2 linked regions of the Alkalilimnicola ehrlichii MLHE-1 genome follow. The protein of the gene in region 1 interacts with the protein of each later gene in a pairwise test. Links are inferred from orthologs where the notes say so. Each region holds a gene or a part of one and is shown in the gene's direction. Other genes may lie near its edges.

Region 1 (3,434 bases):
GGGGACGTGGCCCGTCTGGCTGAAAGTCATGTTGCGCCCGCATTCCTGGCATTCGAGCACCCCGGGGCCGGTGATCTCCCCGGTGCGGTATTCCTCGCGCACGTGGCCGGTGCGCTGGAACTCCAGCCACTCCACCCGGGTGCGGTCGGCCACCGAGGAGAAGGCGTCCCAGAGCCAGTTCTCCAGCAGTTGCAGGTCCATCTGGAACCAGCCGCGCAGGTCGCGCTCGTCGGTGTGGGCCAGGAAGCGCCCGGCCTCCTCCACGTCGCGGCGCAGGTACTCGGCAATGTTCTCCGCCTCGTCGCGGGTGAGCTCGCCCAGTTCCACCGCCTGCTCCTTGGCCCATTGGAGCGCATCGGCCACGCTGTGCCGGTCACCCTTGATGCGCTCGCGGATGCGATCCAGCATGCGATCGTAGCCGCGCAGCAGGTGCTGTTGCTCTTCTTTTTTCTGTTCGTCGTTCATGGCCGCGCTCCGTTGTCTGGCTCGTTCACCCCATTTAAACGCGTGTGGCCCGGCTTGGCCAGCCGCCGGGCGGCTCGGTGGAGTGTCGCCGCCCCCTGCGGTATCCTTGCGGGTTTCCCGGGGCGCGCCGCCGCGCCCGCAACCCGCCAACCGTTCAACGTGATAAAGGCCCATGGACGCAAGCTATCAACCCGAACAGATCGAGGCCCAGGCCCAGCGTTACTGGGACGAGCAGCAGAGCTTCGCCGCCCGCGAGGAGCGTGAGGGCGAGAAATTCTACTGCCTCTCGATGTTCCCCTATCCCAGCGGGCGTCTGCACATGGGCCATGTGCGCAACTACACCATCGGCGACGTGATCAGCCGCTACCAGCGCATGCAGGGGCGCAATGTGCTCCAGCCCATGGGCTGGGACGCCTTCGGCCTGCCCGCCGAAAACGCCGCCATGAAACACGGCGTGCCCCCGGCCCGCTGGACCCGCGAGAACATCGAGACCATGCGCGGCCAGCTCCAGCGCCTGGGCTTCGCCTACGACTGGGACCGCGAGTTTGCCACCTGCGACCCGGAGTACTACCGCTGGGAGCAGTGGCTGTTCACCCGCCTCTACAAGAAGGGCCTGGTCTACAAAAAGACCGCCACCGTCAACTGGGACCCTGTGGACCAGACCGTGCTGGCCAACGAACAGGTGGTGGACGGCCGGGGCTGGCGCTCCGGTGCGGTGGTGGAGCGGCGGGACATCCCCCAGTGGTTCCTGCGCATCACCGACTACGCCGACGAGCTGCTGGAGGCGCTGGACGAGCTGCCCGGCTGGCCGGAGCAGGTGCGCGCCATGCAGCGCAACTGGATCGGCCGCTCCGAGGGCGTGGAGCTGGATTTTGCGGTGGCGGGGCACAGCGACACCCTGCGGGTTTACACCACCCGCCCGGACACCCTCTACGGCGTCACCTACGTGGGCCTGGCCCCGGAACACCCGCTGGCCGCGGAAGCGGCCGAGGGCAACCCGGAGATGCAGCGTTTCATCGAGGACTGCCGCAAGGGCGGGGTGGCCGAGGCCGATATCGCCACCATGGAAAAGCGCGGCATGGACACCGGCCTGAAGGCGGTGCACCCGCTCACCGGCGAGCAGGTGCCCATCTGGGTGGCCAACTTCGTGCTGATGGAATACGGCCACGGCGCGGTGATGGCCGTGCCGGCCCACGACCAGCGGGACTGGGAGTTCGCCAGCAAGTACGGCCTGGATATCCGCCCCGTGGTGCACCCCTCCGCCGAAGAGCGGGCGGACGTGAGCGAGGGCGCCTTCACCGACGACGGGGTGCTGGCCGACTCCGGCGAGTTCTCCGGGCTGCCCTCCGCCGAGGCCCGCCAGGCCATCGGCGAGAAGCTGGAGGGCCTGGGCAAGGGGGAGCGTACGGTTAACTACCGGCTGCGCGACTGGGGCATTTCCCGCCAGCGCTATTGGGGCGCGCCCATCCCCATGATCCAGTGCCCGGCGTGTGGCGACGTGCCGGTGCCGGACGAGGATCTGCCGGTGGTGCTGCCCGAGGATGTGGACGTCACCGGGGGCGGCTCGCCGCTCAAGGACCTGCCGGCGTTCTACCAGACCACCTGCCCCCAATGCGGGGGCGAGGCGCGGCGTGAGACCGACACCTTCGACACCTTCATGGAATCCTCCTGGTACTACGCCCGTTTCGCCTGCGCCGACCAAAAGGGGGCCATGCTGGATGAGCGGGCCGATCAATGGCTGCCGGTGGACCAGTACATCGGTGGCATCGAGCACGCCATCCTGCACCTGCTCTACGCCCGCTTCTTCCACAAGCTGATGCGCGACGAGGGCCTGCTGCAGAGCGACGAGCCCTTCCGCAACCTGCTTACCCAGGGCATGGTCATCGCTGAAACCTACTACCGGGAGCGCGGGGATGGCGGCAAGGACTGGTACAACCCCGCCGAGGTCACCGTGCAGCGGGACGAGCGCGGGCGGCCGGTCTCCGCGGTGCTCGAGGACGATGGCGAGCCGGTGGTCATGGGCGCCATCGAGAAGATGTCCAAGTCCAAGAACAACGGCGTCGACCCGCAGGCGCTCATCGACCGCTACGGCGCCGACACCGTCCGCCTCTACACCATGTTCGCCGCGCCGCCGGACCAGTCCCTGGAGTGGTCCGACTCCGCCGTGGAGGGGGCCTATCGCTTCCTGCGCCGGTACTACGGGCTGGTGCGCGACCATGTGGCCGCCGGCCCGGTGCCGGCGTTGGACGTGGCGTCCCTGGACGACGCCGCCCGCGACCTGCGTCGCAAGGTCCACGAGACCATCGCCAAGGCCTCCGACGACGTGGGCCGGCGCTACACCTTCAATACCGCCATCGCCGCGGTCATGGAGCTGTGCAACGCCCTGGGTAAGGCGGCGGCCAACGAACCGTCCGGGGCCGCGCGCGCGGTGCTGCAGGAGGGGCTGGAGGCGGCCACGCTGATCCTGGCGCCCATCGCGCCGCACGTGACCCACGTCTGCTGGCAGGCCCTGGGCCATGATGAGGCGGTGATCGATGCCCGCTGGCCGGCGGTGGACGAGTCGGCGCTGACCCGCGACACCATTGAGCTGGTGGTGCAGGTCAACGGCAAACTGCGCAGCCGGCTGCAGCTGCCCGCCGACGCCGACAAGGCGGCGGCCGAAGCGGCGGCCCTGGCGGACGAAAAGGTGCAGCGCTTCACCGAGGGCAAGACGGTGCGCAAGGTGATTGTGGTGCCGGGTAAACTGGTGAATATTGTCGCCAACTGACCCGCCGGCGCCGCGGCGCCACGCCACCACCGACCCATGCCCATGGGGGGAAGGAGAATGAACCGCCCGGCAACGCTTGGAATGGCCCTGCTGCTGGCCCTGCTGCTCAGCGCCTGCGGCTGGCAACTGCGCGGCGTTGGCGGCGGTGCCGCCGGTCTTGATGGCACCGCGGTCTACGTGGCCGGCAGCCCGGCGCGGGCGT
Region 2 (3,299 bases), 310 kb from region 1 along the record:
GCTCGATGAGTCGGGCGAACCGGACCTGGAGCCAACGGGGCAGGGGCCCGGCAGCGCCCGGCCGCAGCCGAGTGCGGAGCCGGCGCCTGAACAACCGTCTGAACCCCGCCGCGACCGGGGCGGTGCTGCCGCCACCCCGCCGACCGGGGGCAAGACCGGCGCTCGGCGGGAACCGGCCCGTCCCGCCGAGCCGCCGGTGCGCGACCGCCCCGACCTGGCCGCCCTCGGCACCAACGGCCCCGGTACCGCCGGCCGGGACGAGCCCGTCGTCGAATTGCCCGCCGGCCCGCAGGTCGATATCGAGGCAGCGGACCTGGAGGACAAGATCGTCGCCATCCACGTGGCGGCGCCCGAGGGCCATGTCTTCGTCGCCGACGCGCTGGTGGATGCGCTGCAGCGGGCGGGTCTGGAGTACGGTGAGCACGGCATCTTCCACCGCCACGTGCGCACGGAACGGGGCCCGGCGCGGGTCTTCAGTGTCGCCAACATGATCAAGCCGGGCTGGTTCGATCTGGACCGGGCCGCCGAGGATGAGACCCCGGGGGCGGCCTTCTTCCTGCAACTGCCGGGCCCGGTGGACGGCATGGCGGCCTTCGACGACATGCTGGGGGTGGCCCGTCGGGTGGCTGATGAGCTCGGCGGTCGGCTGCTCGACGGCCGGCGGTGTGACCTCTCCCGTCAGGCCATGGAGCACATCCGCGAGGAGCTGCGCGAGTATCGTCGCCGGCTGCACCTGGCGGCCCGCAAGCAGCAGGGGTGAGCGGGATGGCGCAAACGGGAACCGACCCGCAGGCCCGCATCGAGGCCCTGCGCCGGGAGATCCGCGAGCACGACCACCGCTATTACGTGCTGGATGCGCCGGTGATCGCGGATGCCGAGTATGACGCCCTGATGGCCGAGCTCCAGGCCCTGGAGGCGGAGCACCCCGAGCTGATCACCCCGGACTCCCCCTCCCAGCGGGTGGCCGGGCGCCCCGCCGAGGGGTTCGGCGAGGTGACGCATGCCGAGCCTATGCTCTCGCTGGACAACGCCTTCGAGGAGGCGGACCTGGCGGAGTTCGACCGCCGGGTACGCCAGGCCCTGGGCCTCGACCCCGTGGTCTATGTGGCCGAGCCCAAGCTGGACGGGCTGTCGGTGAGCATCCGCTATGAGGACGGCCGGTTGGTGCGGGCCGGTACCCGCGGCGACGGCCGGGTGGGGGAGGCGATCACCGAGAACGTCCGCACCATCCGCAGTGTGCCCCTGCGTCTGCGCGGCGAGGGCTGGCCACCGGTGATGGAGGTGCGCGGCGAGGTGGTGATCCGCCGCGCCGATTTCGAACGCCTGAACGAACAGCGCCTGGCGGACGGCGAGCGCCCCTTCGCCAATCCGCGTAATGCCGCCGCGGGCAGCCTGCGTCAGTTGGATCCGCGGATCACCGCCCGCCGCCGACTCACCTTCTTCACCTTCGGGGTCGCCGCCGCCGGGCGCCTGGCCGCCAGCCACCATGAGGTGCTGGACAAGCTGGCCGGGTGGGGCTTTCGGGTCAATGAGCGGGTGGAGCGGGTGCGCGGCCTTGACGGCTGCCGCGAGTATTACCAGCGACTGCTGGCGGATCGCGACGAACTCTCCTTCGAGATCGATGGGGTGGTCTACAAGGTGGATGACCTGGATGCCCGCGAGGAGCTGGGCTTCACCGCCCGCGCCCCGCGCTGGGCCATCGCCTGGAAACTGCCGGCGCAGGAGGCGACCACGGTGGTGCGCCGGATCCTGCCGTCGGTGGGGCGCACCGGGGCGATCACCCCGGTGGCGGAGCTGGAGCCGGTGGGGGTGGGCGGGGTCACGGTGAGCCGCGCCACGCTACACAACCTGGATGAGGTGCGGCGTAAGGATGTGCGTAAGGGCGATACGGTGATGGTGCGCCGGGCCGGCGACGTGATCCCGGAGATTACGGCGGTGGTGACCGAGAAGCGGCCCGAAGGGGCGGAGCCCTGGGCGATGCCGGCGGAGTGCCCGGTCTGTGGCTCGGAGGTGTTGCGCCTGGATGACGAGGCGGTGCACCGCTGCATGGGCGGTCTCTATTGCCCGGCGCAGCGCGAGGGCGCCCTGCTGCATTTTGCCTCGCGCAAGGCCCTGGATATCGACGGCCTGGGCGAGAAGGTCGTCAGTCAGTTGGTGGAGCGGGGCATGGTGCGCTCGCCGGCGGATCTGTTCACTCTGGAGCACTGCCAGCTCGCCGGCCTGGAGCGGATGGGGGACAAGTCAGCCGACAACCTGGTCGCGGCGCTGGATAAGGCGCGGCGGACAACGCTGCCGCGGTTTCTGTATGCGCTGGGGATCCAGCACGTGGGGGAGGTGACCGCGCGGCGGCTGGCGGAGCACTTCGGGTCGCTGGAGGCGATCATGAATGCCGATGAGTCGGCGCTGGCGGAGACCCCGGACGTGGGCCCGGTGGTGGCGCAGGCGATTGCCCATTTCTTTGCCGAGCCGCATAACCGTGAGGTGGTGCAGGCGTTGCGTGCGGCCGGTGTCACCTGGGAGGAGGTGGATCCGGCGGAGCGCGGCGAGCAGCCGCTGGCCGGCAGGACCTTTGTCCTGACCGGGACGCTCTCGGGGATGACCCGGGATGAGGCGAAGGCGGCCCTGGAGGCGTTGGGGGCGCGGGTGAGTGGCAGTGTCTCGAAGAAGACGGACTATCTGGTGGCCGGGGAGAAGGCGGGGAGCAAGCTGGCCAAGGCGGAGTCGCTGGGGGTGGAGGTGTTGGACGAGCAGGCCTTGCAGGCGCTGCTGCAGGAGCATGGTCGCTGATTACCAGAGTGACTTGCCTTTCGGCAGCAAAGGGGGCTGGCTATGGCTTCGATCTGGGGGCCCTTGAGCTGGGCGTCGGCCCTGCGATTCAGGGGACGCCGTAAACCCTTGCAAGCTGCGCTTCCTGCTTCGCTTGCAAGTCCAGCCCGACCATCCATGGTCGGTCGTTCGCCGCAGTGCGGCTCACCCCTGAATCGGTGCCCCTGCACCCGGCACGGGCGGCGGTGCCACCTTTTCGGCGAGGTGGCATGGTCCTGCCCCTTTTTCAGAACACCATCTCCGAGAAGTCGTAGCTCATCTCGCGGGTCGGTTCCTGCAGGAAGTCGCCCTGCACGTAGTCGGCGCCGTATTCCCACATCAGCGCCAGTGCGGCCGGGCTGCCCAGGTAGCCGGCCACCACCTGTTGGCCCATCTGGTGGGCGGTTTCGATGATTTGACGGACCAGGCGCTGGTTCTCCTCCGTCTGTTCGATGTCGGCGGTGAGTGAGTCGTCCAGCTTCACCAGGTCGGAG

Evidence for each region.
Region 2: the proteins of leuS (region 1) and ligA interact in binary tests that used the Escherichia coli proteins (3 or more experiments, as listed by UniProt). The link is inferred for Alkalilimnicola ehrlichii MLHE-1 from one-to-one orthologs.

What each region holds. Positions count from the first base shown.
Region 1 is NC_008340.1:445,423-448,856, forward strand. Bases 312-3,434 are described here. They hold leuS (leucine--tRNA ligase), read left to right. Parts: upstream 312-637; coding sequence 638-3,232; downstream 3,233-3,434. Other genes in these bases: MLG_RS02005 (zinc ribbon-containing protein), read right to left, coding at 312-465; MLG_RS02015 (LPS-assembly lipoprotein LptE), read left to right, coding at 3,290-3,434. Outside these bases: more of MLG_RS02005, read right to left, coding at 1-311.
Region 2 is NC_008340.1:753,895-757,193, forward strand. Bases 289-3,276 are described here. They hold ligA (NAD-dependent DNA ligase LigA), read left to right. Parts: upstream 289-765; coding sequence 766-2,787; downstream 2,788-3,276. Other genes in these bases: zipA (cell division protein ZipA), read left to right, coding at 289-760; MLG_RS03520 (EAL domain-containing protein), read right to left, coding at 3,053-3,276. In the rest of the region: more of zipA, read left to right, coding at 1-288; more of MLG_RS03520, read right to left, coding at 3,277-3,299. UniProt on the Escherichia coli protein: DNA ligase that catalyzes the formation of phosphodiester linkages between 5'-phosphoryl and 3'-hydroxyl groups in double-stranded DNA using NAD as a coenzyme and as the energy source for the reaction.